2 regions of the Ureibacillus thermosphaericus genome follow, and region 2 is predicted to be linked to the other one. Evidence: riboswitches for the same ligand, from Rfam matches in the RefSeq annotation. Region 2 holds a riboswitch; the other holds the start of a gene.
The links. A riboswitch is a leader RNA that binds a small molecule or an ion and turns the genes downstream of it on or off. The one in region 2 is predicted to bind FMN.
Positions count from the first base shown of each region.

Region 1: linked by a shared signal. The riboswitch ahead of ribE (riboflavin synthase) and the one ahead of UtA1_RS09125 (ECF transporter S component) in region 2 are both predicted to bind FMN.

Region 1 is NZ_AP018335.1:3,373,361-3,381,688, reverse strand. Features, by position in the region: gene UtA1_RS16365 (glycosyltransferase family 2 protein) at 48-1,157, opposite strand; gene rlmD (23S rRNA (uracil(1939)-C(5))-methyltransferase RlmD) at 3,472-4,845, opposite strand; FMN riboswitch at 5,001-5,135, shown strand; gene ribE (riboflavin synthase) at 5,361-6,005, shown strand; gene UtA1_RS16350 (bifunctional 3,4-dihydroxy-2-butanone-4-phosphate synthase/GTP cyclohydrolase II) at 6,020-7,207, shown strand; gene ribH (6,7-dimethyl-8-ribityllumazine synthase) at 7,252-7,719, shown strand; gene UtA1_RS18100 (MbeD/MobD family mobilization/exclusion protein) at 7,896-8,033, shown strand; gene UtA1_RS16335 (polysaccharide deacetylase family protein) at 8,140-8,328, opposite strand, start outside.
Region 2 is NZ_AP018335.1:1,891,840-1,900,167, forward strand. Features, by position in the region: gene UtA1_RS09105 (hypothetical protein) at 1-583, shown strand, start outside; partial or broken gene UtA1_RS17160 (response regulator) at 683-953, shown strand; gene tnpA (IS200/IS605 family transposase) at 1,086-1,487, shown strand; gene tnpB (IS200/IS605 family element RNA-guided endonuclease TnpB) at 1,489-2,559, shown strand; FMN riboswitch at 2,736-2,870, shown strand; gene UtA1_RS09125 (ECF transporter S component) at 3,099-3,680, shown strand; gene UtA1_RS09130 (IS4 family transposase) at 3,964-5,079, shown strand; gene UtA1_RS09135 (sodium-dependent transporter) at 5,301-6,647, shown strand; gene UtA1_RS09140 (TlpA disulfide reductase family protein) at 6,698-7,342, shown strand; gene fabI (enoyl-ACP reductase FabI) at 7,740-8,328, opposite strand, start outside.

The DNA of each region.
Region 1 (8,328 bases), 1.5 Mb from region 2:
CGAATTAATCGAAAATAAGGAAATTCACCTTCAATATTTTAGACTTACTATTTAACGCTATCTTTCCTATTTTGATTTTTTAAGTAGCTTTGAAAAAATTCTTCATTATATAAAACTTTCGGATCATTTGGGATATATTGTTTCGTCAATTCGTGGTGTTTAATTGATTCTCCAACATTTCCTAATTGCCAATAGCAAACGCATAGAGCGAGATGCGGATACCAGGTTGTGTAAGAAGTATGGTGAAAGCCGCCTGTTTTTTTATGTTTCATTTTCACAGCCAACTGATACCAAAACAAAGCTGTTTTGAAGTCTTTTCTTGCTTGGAAGATGTCTCCGATGCGGCAGCAGGCCTCAGATCTCGGTTCATCATAGTTAAACGTTTTAAAGAGAGCCATCAATTCATTCTCTTTTTCTCCGAGACGAGCATAACAGTCGGCCATATATATGCAAGCCCGAATATTATCTTCTATCCAACCTTTTTTTCCATCTAAAAATTCTTGATAATAAATAATCGCTTTATTGTATTGTTTATGATCTTTAAGCTCATTGGCATAATAAAACAAATCTCTTGGTGAAAACTCTTCTCCATTTTTGATGCGATTTTCATAAATTCTTAGGTTTCTGCCGATTGATTGAGTATCCACTTTTTTCTCTCTCTTTTTATGATGGATGGAAATGTCCGCTTCCAATATATTTCCGTGAACAGCAAGATATTCATGTACAGGTCCAATCCATTTAAATCCTTTGCTTCGTTTCACAAGGCGGTTTCTTCGGTAATGGAAGGTTGGATTTCCATTTCCGTCTGTAGCGGCAATATAGTTCATGGAGACAGCATCAATATTGCTATTAAGGTTTTTTTTCAGCTTTTTAAACTTTTTTTGCTCTTCTGGAAGAATAACATCATCAGCATCTAACCAGAGAATATAATCTTTTGTTGCAAGACTGAATGAATAGTTTCTCGCTGCTGAAAAGTCATCAATCCAAGTAAAGTCATATATTTTATCTGTAAATTTACTTGCGATTTCTTTTGTTCTATCTGTCGAACCCGTATCGACAATGATGATTTCATCACAAATATCTTCTACACTTGATAAACAATTTGCCAAAACCTCTTCTTCATTTTTGACAATCATGCAAAGACTGATTGTCGGCATTTATACACCCCTCTACTAATCGAAATAACTATTCATATATATATGTAGCTTTAAATAATTCGGAACTTACGAATGAAAGGTGTAATAAATAAAAAAGGGAAAATGATGATTGCAGCCCATCGAAATTTTCCTTATTGGGTAAGTAAAATTGCAATAGCTAATAAATGTAAAGCATAATGAGTGGAAGTTATCGAGGGAAAGTATAAGGAGAATTTTTATGGGGAAAGTGGAAGAAGAGCGATGAAGAATTATAATCTTTTTAAATTTAGGTGCTGTCGAATGTATAAGAGTACATTTTTAGTGAGGCCAAATCCAAAAATTCGCATCAGCAGAGATGGGATAATAGTCAAATTCAAAGAGATAATAGCCAACTCGGCCAAGATAATAGTCAATCCAGATAAAATAATAGCCAAATCCAAAAATTCGCATCAGCAAAGATAGGATAATAGTCAAACCCAAAAAGATAATAGCCAACTCGCCGAAGATAATAGTCAACCTAGGTAAAATAATAGCCAAAGCCGAAAATTCGCTCCAGCAAAGATGAGATAATAGTCAAATTCAAAGGGATAATAGCCAATTCGCCTGAGATAATAGTCAACCTAGATAAAATAATAGCCAAAGCCAAAAATTTGCTCCAGCAAATAAAAGATAATAGTCAAAACCCAAGCGATAATAGCCAACTCGGCCGAGATAATAGTCAACCTAGGTAAAATAATAGCCAAATCCAAAAATTCGCATCAGCAGAGATGAGATAATAGTCAAATTCAAAGGGATAATAGCCAACTCGTCCGAGATAATAGTCAACCTAGATAAAATAATAGCCAAAGCCAAAAATTCGCTCCAGCAGAGATGAGATAATAGTCAAATCCAATAAGATAATAGCCAACTCGGACAAGATAATAGTCAATCTAGGTAAAATAATAGCCAAAGCCAAAAATTTGCTCCAGCAGAGATGAAATAATAGTCAAATTCAAAGGGATAATAGCCAACTCGGCCGAGATAATAGTCAATCTAGGTAAAATAATAGCCAAATCCAAAAATTCGCATCAGCAGAGATGAGATAATAGTCAAATTCAAAGGGATAATAGCCAACTCGTCCGAGATAATAGTCAACCTAGATAAAATAATAGCCAAAGCCAAAAATTCGCTCCAGCAGAGATGAGATAATAGTCAAATCCAATAAGATAATAGCCAACTCGGACAAGATAATAGTCAATCTAGGTAAAATAATAGCCAAAGCCAAAAATTTGCTCCAGCAGAGATGAAATAATAGTCAAATTCAAAGGGATAATAGCCAACTCGGCCGAGATAATAGTCAATCTAGGTAAAATAATAGCCAAAGCCAAAAATTTGCTTTAGCAGAGATGGGATAATAGTCAAAATCAAAGGGATAATAGCCAACTCGGCCGAGATAATAGTCAATCTAGGTAAAATAATAGCCAAAGCCAAAAATTCGCATCAGCAGAGATGAGATAATAGTCAAATTCAAAGGGATAATAGCCAACTCGTCCGAGATAATAGTCAACCTAGATAAAATAATAGCCAAAGCCAAAAATTCGCTCCAGCAGAGATGAAATAATAGTCAAATTCAAAGGGATAATAGCCAACTCGGCCGAGATAATAGTCAATCTAGGTAAAATAATAGCCAAAGCCGAAAATTCGCTCCAGCAAATAAAAGATAATAGTCAAAACCCAAGCGATAATAGCCAACTCGTCCGAGATAATAGTCAACCTAGATAAAATAATAGCCAAAGCCAAAAATTCGCATCAGCAGAGATGGGATAATAGTCAAAAGCAGTGAGATAATAGCCAATTCGCCAGAGATAATAGTCAATCCAGATAAAATAATAGCCAAAGCCAAAAATTCGCATCATCAGAGATGGGATAATAGTCAAATCCAAAGAGATAATAGCCAACTCGTCCGAGATAATAGTCAACCTAGATAAAATAATAGCCAAAGCCAAAAATTCGCTCCAGCAGAGATGAAATAATAGTCAAATTCAAAGGGATAATAGCCAATTCGCCTGAGATAATAGTCAACCTAGATAAAATAATAGCCAAAGCCAAAAATTCTCTCCAGTAGAGATGGGATAATAGTCAAATCAAAAGAGATAATAGCCAACTCGTCCGAGATAATAGTCAATCCAAATAAAATAATAGCCAAAATTTTTATGATCTACATATTTCTTTTTCTATGGGGGTCACATTAAACGCGCCGCTTCGTCGCAATTTATTTGTAACGAAAGTGTTAACGTCAGTTAAAAAAGGAGGTGGCTTAAAATTATTTTTCAGCCGTCCTCCCTTTTTCTAGCACTTATTTTTTTAAAGTTAATTTCGATACTATTTCAACCCGAGCTGTCTGAGGGAACATATCAACTGGTTGGATGTATTCAACGGTGTATAGCCTAGATAATTCTTTTAAATCCCTTGCGAAAGTGGATGGGTTGCAAGAAGTATAGACGAATCGTTTTGGTTTAATTTTTAATACGGTTTTAATAAAATTTGGTGCAAGACCAGTACGAGGTGGATCGACCGTTACAACGTCTGGTACAAATCCTTCTTTCGCCCATTTCTTAAGCCACTCTTCTGCTGGACCGTTATAGTATTTGGCATGAGTAAATCCGTGGTTTTGTGCATTTTTTTTAGCATCTTCAATGGACTCAGGAACGATATCCATTCCACGTACTTCTTTTGCATCTTTTGCAAGCCATAAACCGATAGTTCCGACACCACAATAGGCATCTACAACTGTTTCTTTGCCAGTTAACCCCGCGGCTTTTTTGATTTCATCATATAAAACAACAGTTTGTTTTGGATTGAGTTGGAAAAATGCGCGGGAAGATAAATCAAAAGCAAGTTCTCCTAATTTTTCGTGTATCGTCTCTTTGCCATCAAGTACAATGGTATCATCCCCAAAAATCAAGGAAGTTTTTGAAGGGTTGATATTTTGAGTGATGGAAACAATGCTTGAATCCAAATTTTTTATGCCTTGTATTAATTCCGCTTTTTTAGGAATTTCTTTTTTCGTCGTAACAAGGCATACTTGTGTTTCTCCTGTTTGAATACCTGTACGAACGACAATGGTGCGAACAATTCCTTTTGATTTTCCATCATAGATTGGAATGTTCAGTTTTTGTAAAAGCTTTCGAATGCCGACAGTAATTTTTGTTGTTATAGGATGTTGTACGATGCAATCATTGATATTTAAGAGTTTATTCGTGCCTTCGACGAACAATCCGGCAGAAACATAGCTACCATTTTTTCGTACCTGGAAAGAGCTTTTATTTCGATAATGCCATGGATTGTCCATTCCAATAGTAATACGTATTTCTGCATTTTCAGCAATCTGTGGTACATATTTTTCTAAAGCTTGAATAACGATATCACGCTTTTCTTTTAATTGTCCTTCGTATGATAAGTGTTGTAATTGGCATCCCCCACATTGCTCATAAATTTTGCATGGAGGGGTTATGCGATTTTTTGAAGTTTCTCTAATTCGCACAATTTCCGCCTCCGCAAAATTTTTATGGATTTTTGAAACTTTTGCTGTGACGACTTCACCAGGAAGTGCTCCTTTTACGAATACAACATTCCGCTTGAAAAAGCCGACACCTTCACCATTGATTCCAAGTCGTTTAATTGTTAATGGAAATTTTTGACCGATTTCGATTTGCACTTTTTCAGACATCATTTCACGTCCTTTATTCAATCTTCAAATATTATAGCAATCGAATAAGGATAGGTAAAATTGCATATGTATGATTAGTGCAAGATAATAAATCAAGTTGATTATGTGGATTTTCTCCGAAATAAGTGTTATTGTTATAGATAATTAAATATTTTTATATCCTTCGGGGTCGGGTGAAATTCCCAATCGGCGGTGATGAAGCAATGCTTCTAAGCCCGCGAGCTCTTTTGGAGCAGGATTTGGTGAGAATCCAAAGCCGACAGTGAAAGTCTGGATGGGAGAAGGATGGTTTGTAAAAAATACCCATTAATCGTTAGTTAATGGGCTAGTTTAGTATACCCTTTTTTACATTCTATCTCCCGCATATAAGCGGGAGTTTTTATTTAGGTATACGTGAAAAATTTGCCTGTACACAGGCTTTTTTGTCATGCCTAAAAATTCATCATTCTCCCAACCCCGTTAAGTTTTCGCTTAATGGGGTTTTTGCTTTTATTAAAAGAATGAGGGGGATTTACATGTTTACTGGCTTAATTGAAGACAAAGGAATTGTCACTGCTATTCAAAAAGACGAAAAAAGTATGAAAATCGTTATTCATTCTCCAAAAATTGTGTCAGATGCGTCTTTAGGAGACAGTATTGCTGTCAATGGCGTTTGTCTAACAGTTACTCATTTAACAAAAGATGAAATGACGGTAGATGTCATGCCGGAAACTGTAAAAGCCACAACGATTCATCAGTTAAAAAAAGGAGACTATGTCAATTTAGAAAGGGCAATGGCAGCTGGTGGACGTTTTGGTGGCCATATGGTGTCGGGTCATGTGGATGGAGTAGGAACGATTCGCAGCAAAAAGCCGGTATCCAATGCAGTGTATTACGAAATTGAGATGCCGAAAGAACTGTTAGAACAATGTATTCCTAAAGGATCCATTACGATTGACGGGACAAGTTTGACGATTTTTGGAGTTAGTGATACAAGCGTCACAATTTCTCTCATTCCTCATACGTATTCAGAAACGATTTTAGGAATGAAAGGGATTGGCGATCAAGTGAATATTGAGACGGATATGTTGGGAAAATACGTGTTACATCATTTAAAGAAAATCAATCAAAAAGAAGAATCAAAAATTACGTTAGAATTTTTAACTCAAAATGGATTTTAAGGATGGTGGTTTTAATGTTGAACACAATCGAGGAAGCAATTGAAGATTTGAAAAAGGGGAAAACCATCATCGTTGTGGATGATGAAAATCGGGAAAACGAAGGGGATTTAGTGGCTTTAGCAGAGCATGCAACACCAGAGACCATCAATTTTATGGCGACATACGGCCGAGGTTTAATTTGTACGCCCATCACAGAAGAATTGGCAAAAAAATTGGATTTACATACAATGGTTGCAAATAATACAGACAATCATCAAACAGCATTTACCGTTAGTATCGACCATATTAGCACGACAACAGGCATTAGTGCATATGAGCGTTCAACAACGATTTTAAAAATGATAGATGATGATGCGAAAAAAGAAGATTTTCGCAGACCAGGACATGTTTTTCCGCTTATCGCCAAGAAAAATGGAGTATTGGAAAGACAAGGGCATACAGAGGCTGCAGTTGATCTAGCTAGGATTGCAGGATCATTTCCTGCGGGTGTGATTTGCGAAATTATGGGGGATGACGGAAAAATGTCTCGCCTCGATGATTTATTGAAATTCGCAAAAGTACATGATTTAAAAATTATTTCAATTGAGGAATTAGTTCGTTATCGTTTCCGAAATGAAGTGGTTGTAAGTCGGGCAGCATCAGTAAATATGCCGACAACATTCGGAAATTTTCGAATGATTGGTTATGAAAATGATGTTGATGGATTGGAACATGTGGCTTTAGTAAAAGGGGATATCCATGAAGGAGAAACACCGCTTGTACGAATTCATTCAGCTTGTTTAACGGGAGATGTTTTTCATTCAAAACGTTGCGATTGTGGTCCACAGTTAGAAAAGTCATTAGAGATGATAGAGAAGGAAGGAAAAGGCGTTCTATTATATATGCAACAAGAAGGACGCGGCATCGGATTAATTAATAAGCTCAAAGCATATGCATTACAGGAACAAGGTTTTGATACGGTTGAAGCCAATCTGAAACTTGGGTTTCCTGCAGAGTTGAGAGATTATGCATTAAGTGCACAAATGTTAAAAGACTTAGGCATTACAAAAATTCGATTAATGACGAACAATCCAGAAAAAATTGAAGGTATCGAGAAATATGGCATCCAAGTTGTGGAACGTGTGCCAATTAAAATCGAACCGAATAATGCTAATGCTTTTTATTTAAAAACAAAAAGAGAAAAAATGCATCATTTTATTTAAACAAAGATATTGTATTTACATTTTAGAAGAGGGAGTAGTTGGAAATGGGAAAAATATTTGAAGCAAATTTAGTTGGAACAGGGCTGAAAATTGGCATTGTAGTAGGAAGATTTAACGAATTTATTACAAGTAAATTGCTAGATAGCGCAATGGATGGATTGAAGCGCCATGGAGTGGATGAAGAAAATATTGATGTGGCATGGGTACCGGGTGCTTTTGAAATACCGTTTATTGCAAAACAAATGGCTGAAACTGGCGAGTATGATGCGGTAATCGGTTTAGGAACGGTTATTCGTGGTTCTACAACTCATTACGATTATGTATGTAATGAAGCAGCAAAAGGCATTGCACAAGTTTCTCTGCAAACAAATGTGCCAGTCATTTTCGGAATTGTTACAACGGAAAATCTTGAACAAGCGATTGAACGCGCTGGAACAAAAGCTGGAAATAAAGGTTATGATGCAGCTGTTTCTGCGATTGAAATGGCGAATTTGAAAAAGATGTTTAAATAATAGATGAAAAGCTGTTTGGAGAGGAAAACTTTCTAGGCAGCTTTTTTAAATAGGTATAAGTTGAAGGATTTTATTGCTAAAGTTGAGGGTATTTGCACGAGCAGAAGTTGCATTTGCACAAGTGGAAGAGTTATCTGCAAGAGAAGGGGTTGTATACGCATTAGCGGTGGAGGTAACTGCACAAGCAAGGTTTATTTACACAAGCAGGAGTTGTATCCTCACAAGAAAGGAATTTAAGTGCACGAGTACTATGTTTATCCGCACAAGTAGAAGAGTTATCCACACAAACAGGGGAGCTTAGTGCACAAGTGTGATGTTTATCTGCTCATGCAGAAGTTGTATCCGCACAAGTAAAGAAATTATCTGCACAAGCAAGCATTGTAAAAGGAACCCATTTTAAAATGGGTTCCACAAATTATATTAAGAAGCTTTCCCCCATAAATAATCATCAACTAAATGATCAAATACAAGATCGTCCAAAGTTCCAAAAGTATAACCCTGTTTTTTCGCTTCTTTTATAAAATCCGGCAATGCATCAGCATTATGTTCAGCAACCGTATGCATTAATATAATAGCTCCGGGATGCAGCTGACTGATTAACTCGTTGTA
Region 2 (8,328 bases):
AAAGGTTATTCATAAATTACCGAATAATCATCCATATGATGAAGATGCGGCAACTTATTATGCTACTTTAACAGATACCTTCTCTGATTACAGTGAAATGGAAATTGTTGATGAAAACAGCGAACCGGTAATTTTAGAAGATATTGGGGAAGAATATACCCTATTAACTGAAAAATCAAAGCAACATAGTTACTTTAAATATGTGCAAAATGATGGATCGGAGTTTTTAGCACCAAATTTTAGAGAAACTTATTCAACAGTAGAAGAAGCAATGGAAGCGTTAAAGGTAAGTACAAATGATATTTACAAATCAGTGATTTTACCCAATGCTGATTATTCCGTATCTGTCAATCATGATGTAGTAATAATTACATTTAAAAATCGCTTAGATTTATTTGAGTATAATCAAGTGGAAGCGATGCAAATGATTGAAGCGATGTTATTAACAGCAGCTGGATTTAATAAATCGGTACAATTTAAAAACATTGTACAAACAGAATGGGAAGGTTTCGATTTTACAAAACCGTTGCCAATTCCAGTTGGACCGAATGAGTTGCCATATACTGTATTAGAAAATAGATAAAGTTTTCCATTTGGGTATTTTGAAATTGATTGAGAAGAAGTATTAGAAATGCCGGGATCATATATTTTTATATATTTAAAAATTGATTGGAGTGCCGGGGTGAGTGCCTCTGTCGCAATAATATCATTAACTCCCATTTTGCAGTTTCAGCGTATTTATCAAGCAACAAACTGTGAAGAAGCAAAGCAAATGATTCAATTGATTAAGCCTGATCTAGCAATTTTAGATGTGATGTTGCCAGATGGCGATGGATTCTATCTTATCGACCATTCGCCAATATTCGAATATACCTGTTATTTTTTCAACGGCAAGAGGAGAAGATGAGGATCGTTTGCTTGGGCTTGGACTAGGAGCTGATGATTATATAATAATAAAGAATGATTGTTTTAACCTAATCAACGACAGAAGTCGCCCACTTCTATAAGTGGGTGATGAATGTCGCTTGACAATTCTTTCCTAATACTGTCTAATCAGTATTAGAGGAAGGAGTTGTGATATATCAATGATTTTGGATAATAATAACCATTCAGTATTCTTGTTGTATTATCATCTTGTTTTAGTAACAAAATATAGAAGAAAAGTTATTGATGATATTATATCTAACAGACTAAAAGAGATATTTGAAAAAATACAAGACAATTATAATATTACATTACAAGAATGGAATCATGATAAAGACCATGTTCATATATTGTTCAAAGCACATCCGAATAGTGAATTGTCAAAATTTATAAATGCTTATAAAAGTGCTTCATCAAGATTGATTAAAAAAGAATATCCTAAAATAAAAGAACAATTGTGGAAAGAATATTTTTGGTCAAGAAGTTATTGTTTACTAACAACAGGCGGTGCGCCAATTGAAATAATAAAAGGATATATTGAAAGTCAAGGAGAGAAAGGATAATATGCTTCGAGCATATAAATACAGAATATATCCAACTAAAGAACAAGAAGAATATCTATCAAAAGTATTTGGGTGTGTAAGGTTTATATATAACAAAATGCTTTATGACAAAATAGAGCATTATAAACAAACAGGAAAAATGCTAAAAAATACACCTGCGCAGTATAAAAAAGAGTTTCCTTTTCTAAAGGAAGCAGATAGTCTTGCTCTTGCTAATGCACAAATAAATTTAGAAAAAGCATATAAAAACTTTTTCAGAGATAAAAAAGTAGGCTTTCCTAAATTCAAGAAAAAGAAGGGTTATCAATCTTATACAACAAACAATCAAAATGGTACAGTGGCAATTATAAATGGTCATCTTAAAATACCAAAAGTAAAAACTATGATAAAAATAAAACAACATAGATTGTTTGAAGGTAAAATAAAATCAGTAACAATATCAAAAACACCTACAGGTAAATATTATGCTTCAATACTTGTAGAAACTGAAATAGAAAAATTACCTAACACAGATAAAAAAGTAGGAATAGATTTAGGATTAAAGGATTTTTTAGTATTATCAGATGGTACAAAGATAGAAAATCCTAAATGGTTAAGAAGAACTGAAAAGAGAATAAAGAAAGTCCAAAGGGATTTATCAAGAAAACAAAAACATGGTAAGAATTATGAAAAAACAAGGTTACACCTTGCGAAACTACATGAGAAAATAGCAAATCAAAGGAAAGATTTTTTACACAAGTTATCCTCTAAAATTATAAACGAAAACCAAGTTATAGTTTTGGAGGACTTAAAGGTAAAGAATATGCAACAAAATCACAGATTAGCAAAAGCAATAAGTGAAGTTTCATGGTCAGAATTTAGAAAGATGTTAGAATACAAAGCTAACTGGTATGGTAGAGAAATAATAATAGCACCACAAAACTATGCATCAAGTCAAATATGTAGTGAATGTGGATATAAAAATGTAGAAGTAAAGAATTTAGCATTAAGAGAATGGAAGTGCCCAAACTGTGGCACTATCCATGATAGAGATATAAATGCATCAAAGAACTTACTAAAATTAGCCATGTAGGTGGTAAAACAGGGGAAGGAACAGCCCTTTGAGCGTGGGTAATCTGGTAACAGAAGTTACCTTGACCACGAAGCCACCACCTCTATAGGTGGGGGGTAGTTCACTACTTCATATTAATTCCTTTACAAATACTCGGAATACTCCTATAATATTACTAAGTTAATAATAAAATAATGATTCATCTTCGGGGCAGGGTGAGATTCCCGACCGGCGGTATTAGAACGGTTGTTCTTAAGCCCGCGAGCTCTTTTTGAGCAGGATTTGGTGAGATTCCAAAGCCGACAGTATAGTCTGGATGGGAGAAGATGAAGGTACGGTCGTTTTTCGTTATGTAACGCAGACACGTGGCAATTATTGTGTTGGAAATTTTTGTATTAATCCAACGCACTATTTTCCTATTCTCTTTTTGTCATGTATAACTTTTCGTGTACCCGTTTTCTCCCTTATGCTAGTTTGGCATAAGGGATTTTAATTTTTAACGAAGTCGACTATGTGCCTTTCTTCTTGCGAGTTGAATCAGCAAAGAGGAGAGAGTGCTAATGAACAAAATGAAATTGCGTTCTTTTGTAACAATCGCAATGCTATCGAGTATTTCATTTATTTTAATGTTTTTAAATTTTCCATTACCGTATTTTCCGGTATTTTTAGAGATTGATTTTAGTGATGTTCCTGCATTGATTGCGGCAATTACGATGGGACCTGTTGCAGGAATTTTAGTTGAATTCATTAAAAATATCTTGAATTGGCTATTTATGGGTGCTCCTACTGGGGTGCCAGTGGGACATATGGCAAACTTTGCAACAGGGATCTTGTTTATCATGCCAGTTTACTATGTATATAAAAGAACTAATTCAGTAAAAGGGTTAATCTTTGGACTGATAGCTGGAACATTTACGATGTCAATTGGCATGAGCATATTAAACTATGTTGCTTTCCTGCCAATGTACACATATTTCTTAGGAATGGGTACATTTGATGTAAAAGAAACTATCGTTCTAGGAATTTTGCCATTTAATATTATCAAAGGTATTTTGTTGATGGTGTTAGTATTGATGTTATTTAGAACGATGAGAAATTGGATTGAAAATCAAAGAGCACAATATTTATTGCAAAAACAATAATAGAACATAGATTATTAGGGGTTTGCTGTTTTGTGCAAACCTCTTTTATTTTGAGTAAATTACGAATACCCTTTTGAAGGAATTGTATGATTACTTACATTATATTTCTGTTCGATCAATATTATAGAAAGTTTATATTGTTTCACTAGCATTGCACTAATTAAATCTGATGATTCAAAATACTAAGAATGTTCAATTTTTTATTGATTTCGAAACAAAAAAATCCTTTACAATGGAAGTACAGGTGGTTCCTGTCCAAATCCAATCGTAAAGGATAAACGTTATGGACAAGAATACACTAATTTCATCATTTGGTAAATGGGTTTCACCCATAAATATTCAAAAACTTAGCGAACAAGTCAAAGAATTGAAACAGGACTATTACACAAAAAAGCTGACAACAGAAGCCTATATTAAACTTTTATTGGTAGCCCAGCTGCTCGAATTTAAGAGCTTAGAGGAAATGAGTGATGCACTTGTAGACGAAGATCTTCAAAAAGCACTCGGATTTGAATCGATAAGTGCCTCTCAGCTATCCCGAAAAAACAATCAGATCAACCCACTAATTCTTGCAAATTTGTTCTTGGATCTTGTTTGGAAAATTCAACGGTACCATTATAAAACCGGAAAGAATATGCCACTGAAAATCATTGATTCAAGTACACTCCCGTTGAATTTGACCAATTATAAATGGGCAAAATTTCGTAAAACAAAAGCTGGTGTAAAGCTACACTTACGGCTCGTTTTCATGGATAAAGACACCGTCTATCCTGAAAAAGCAGTGATTACGACAGCAAAAGAACATGACCGAAATCAACTCGAAGTCCTAGTGGATGATAAAGAAGCCATGTATGTGTTTGACCGCGGTTATGTGGACTATGAACGTTTTGATCGGATGACAGATGATGGCTATTTCTTCGTTTCAAGACTGAAGAAAAACGCAGTCATTCGTGAAGTCTATACATTTTCACTTCCTGATGATTGTCACGTTCTATCCGATAAAATGGTCTACATTGGTACCACACAAAATCGTACTGAAAATGTCTTTCGTCTACTAGAAGTTATGGACACAAAAGGGAACTTACTTCGTTTCATCACCAACCGATTTGATTTAAAACCAGAAGAGATAAGTGATATTTACCGATCTCGCTGGGCTATTGAACTCTTTTTCAAATGGCTCAAGCAACACGTAGAAATTAAGCACTTTTATGGAATGAGTGAAACAGCTATTCAAAATCAAATTTTCTTAGCCCTTATCACGTATTGCTTACATGTTCTCATTCAATTGGAGATGAAAAGTAAGAAATCTCTACTTCGAATTACTCGTTGGTTAAAGAGAGCTCTGTGGAAACCAGCTTATGTTTGGTTGCGAAAATTTGATGGGCGAGCCAGTCCATAATCTCCCTTTTGTCGTTGTCGCTCTGGTTTAACTGTATATATTTACCAAATGGGCAGTGCCACCTTTCTTTAGGTTTTGTCTTTTTGGCACAAATTCACAAAAATTAATTAACAGAAAATTCTAACTATATTTATGCAATGCTAATGATATTGTTTTAAAAAATTGATATGATGTAATCATCATGTTTATTAGTTTAAAGTCATAAAGGAAGGAATTTTACAATGGATCAAAATAAAGGGCAATGGACGAGTAAAATTGGATTTATATTAGCTTCGGCAGGGGCAGCCATTGGACTCGGCGCTATTTGGAAAATGCCTTATGTGACAGGTCAAAGCGGAGGGGGAGCTTTTTTCTTAATCGTTGTTATTTTCACCCTTCTCATAGGATTGCCAATGCTATTATCGGAATATATTATTGGTCGTAGCACTCAAAAAGAAGCAGTAACAGCATATAAATTATTAGCCCCCCATAATCTTCGCTGGTCTTGGATTGGGAAGTTAGGAGTTATCGGTTGCTTTATTATGCTATCCTTTTACAGCGTTGTAGGTGGATGGATATTTATATACAGTGGCGTTTCATTGGTTGGAGGAGTCATTGAGCCGAATACCAATCCAGGAGATTTTTTTAATTATGTTATAGGGACACCATGGATTACGTTGTTAGGTCTTGCACTATTTACTTTAGCAAATGTATTAGTCATTGCATTAGGAGTGCAAAACGGAATTGAAAAAGCCAATAAAGTTATGATGCCGTTATTATTCATTCTATTTATTATTTTAGTAGTACGCGGCTTAACTTTAGATGGAGCAGTGGAAGGGGTAAAATTTTTCCTATGGCCTGATTTTTCAAATATTACTGGGGAATCGTTATTGTTTGCTCTTGGACAGTCCTTTTTTGCACTGGCGGTAGGATTTTCGTGCCTTGTAACTTATAGCTCCTATTTAAAAAAGGAAGTTAGCATACCTCAATCGGCAACATGGGTTGTTGTGTTAACCATTTTGGTTTCATTTCTTGCTGGACTAGCAATTTTCCCAGTTGTCTTTACATTTGGAATGGAGCCAACTGAAGGACCGGGATTATTGTTTATGGTTTTACCTGCTGCTTTTAGTCAAATGGCTTTCGGTGAAGTATTTTTGGCGATGTTTTTGATATTATTTTTATTTGCAACGCTCACTTCATCTTTTAGCATGTATGAGATTATCGTTGCTGCGTTAATTGAGAAATTACATATTCGCCGCACGAAATTAACTGTCATTTTAGGAATCATCGTTTTTATTGTTTCGATTCCATCTGCATTATCTTTCAACTTATTAAGTAATGTGTCAATTTTTAATAAAAGTATTTTTGATGCCACGGATTATCTTGTTTCCAACGTGCTCTTACCTTTAGGAAATATATTAATTGCAATATTTATTGTATATGTGATGGATAAACAATTAGCAAAAAAGGAATTATTGCAAGGAAGCCAAATGGGGGAAGGTTATTATCACGTTTATAGAGCATTGATGACGTATGTTGTTCCGGTTGTGATTATAATTGTGTGCCTTGCAAGACTGTTTGGATTTTGAAACAGCAGCATACATATAGTAAAAATGACAACCGTTATAAGGAAGGTGTTATGGAAAAATCGAAAGTATCCATTTTCTTTCTCTTGCTTATTCTCTGTGCATTCACTTGGACGATTTATTCGAAATTTATAAAGAATGAAAAAGGTCTAGAGGAGTCTTTTACAGAAGACGAGTTTATCGATTTTCTTTATCAAAATTTAGGTTTAGAGGATCCACACGATGTTGACATTCATGAATTTGAATATGACATGATTGAAACTACTTATCAAGTGGTGGATGTTGAGGCAAGCGATTTTCAACTAAAAACAATGCAAAATGAAACAATTAAATTGTCTGATTTGAAAGGGAAAAAAGTTTTCATCAACTTTTGGACAAGTTGGTGCCCCCCTTGCAAAGAAGAAATGCCTCATTTAAATGAGTTCTATGAACAATTTGCAAAAAAGAACAATATCGAAATATTGGCCATCAACATTACCGATCAAGAATTATCAATGGATGACGTGAAAAAATTTGCTGACAAATATCAAATAAAGTTTCCTATATTATTTGATGATACCGGTGCGGTTTCGACGGAATATAAAATCATTACGATTCCTACAAGCTTCATTATAGATGAAGAAGGTAAAATAACCGAAAAAATTGTCGGCCCTGTCACAAAAGACATATTATTAGAAAAATTTCAGATAAATACATGAATACTTACTAAAAAACATAAACAAGACTAGACAGTATTAATACAAAAAAGACGTAAGTGATGAATATCCAGTTGAAATCAGGGGAGTCCATACTGAGTCATTTTGCTGATGGCAATGTGTTGATTATTGTTCGGAACGGGGTTGGTTCATTTAATTGAACAGGGAATAGCTGAATTAACGAGGAAATCGATATTGCAAATGGATTCGAAAGAGAAGCATAGTTTAAAAGAATATTATGGTTATGTAAATAAAAGAGTGGATTACGATTTTAAGCCTCCTTTCTGGGGAAAATTTTTAAATAGTTGTAAGTAGGTCATTCGTTTAGAGAATGGCCTTTTATTGTGAGAAAAAAAGTAGCACAAACCAACAATTGATTTGTACTACAGCTAGTGAAAGATTATCCCATAATATGATAACCTGAGTCAACGTAAATCGTTTCTCCTGTAACGCCGCGGGATAATTCGCTAAGCATTACGACTGTCATATCTCCAACTTCTTCTTTATTTGTATTGCGTTTCAATGGAGATACTTCTTCATATCGGTGAAGGGCTTCGTTAAAGCTTGGAACACCTTTAGCAGCCAATGTACGAATTGCACCAGCGGAAATGGCATTAACGCGAATACCTTCTTTGCCAAGATCCGCAGCTAAATAACGAACGCTTGCTTCAAGCGCAGCTTTCGCAACACCCATGACATTATATCCTTCAAGAACTCGTTCTGCACCCAAGTATGACATTGTAACGATAGAGCCACCTTCTGTCATATAAGGACGCGCTGCATTAGCAACAGCAATTAATGAATATGCGCTTGTATCTTGGGCAAAGGCATAGCCCTCTCGAGAAGTTTCAACAAAGCGATTTTTTAAATCTTCTGCATGAGCAAAGGCTACAGAATGTACGATACCGTGGATGACACCGAATTGTTCACCAATTTGTTTGAATGCATTTTGAATCGATTCGTCGCTGTTCACGTCACATTGAATAATT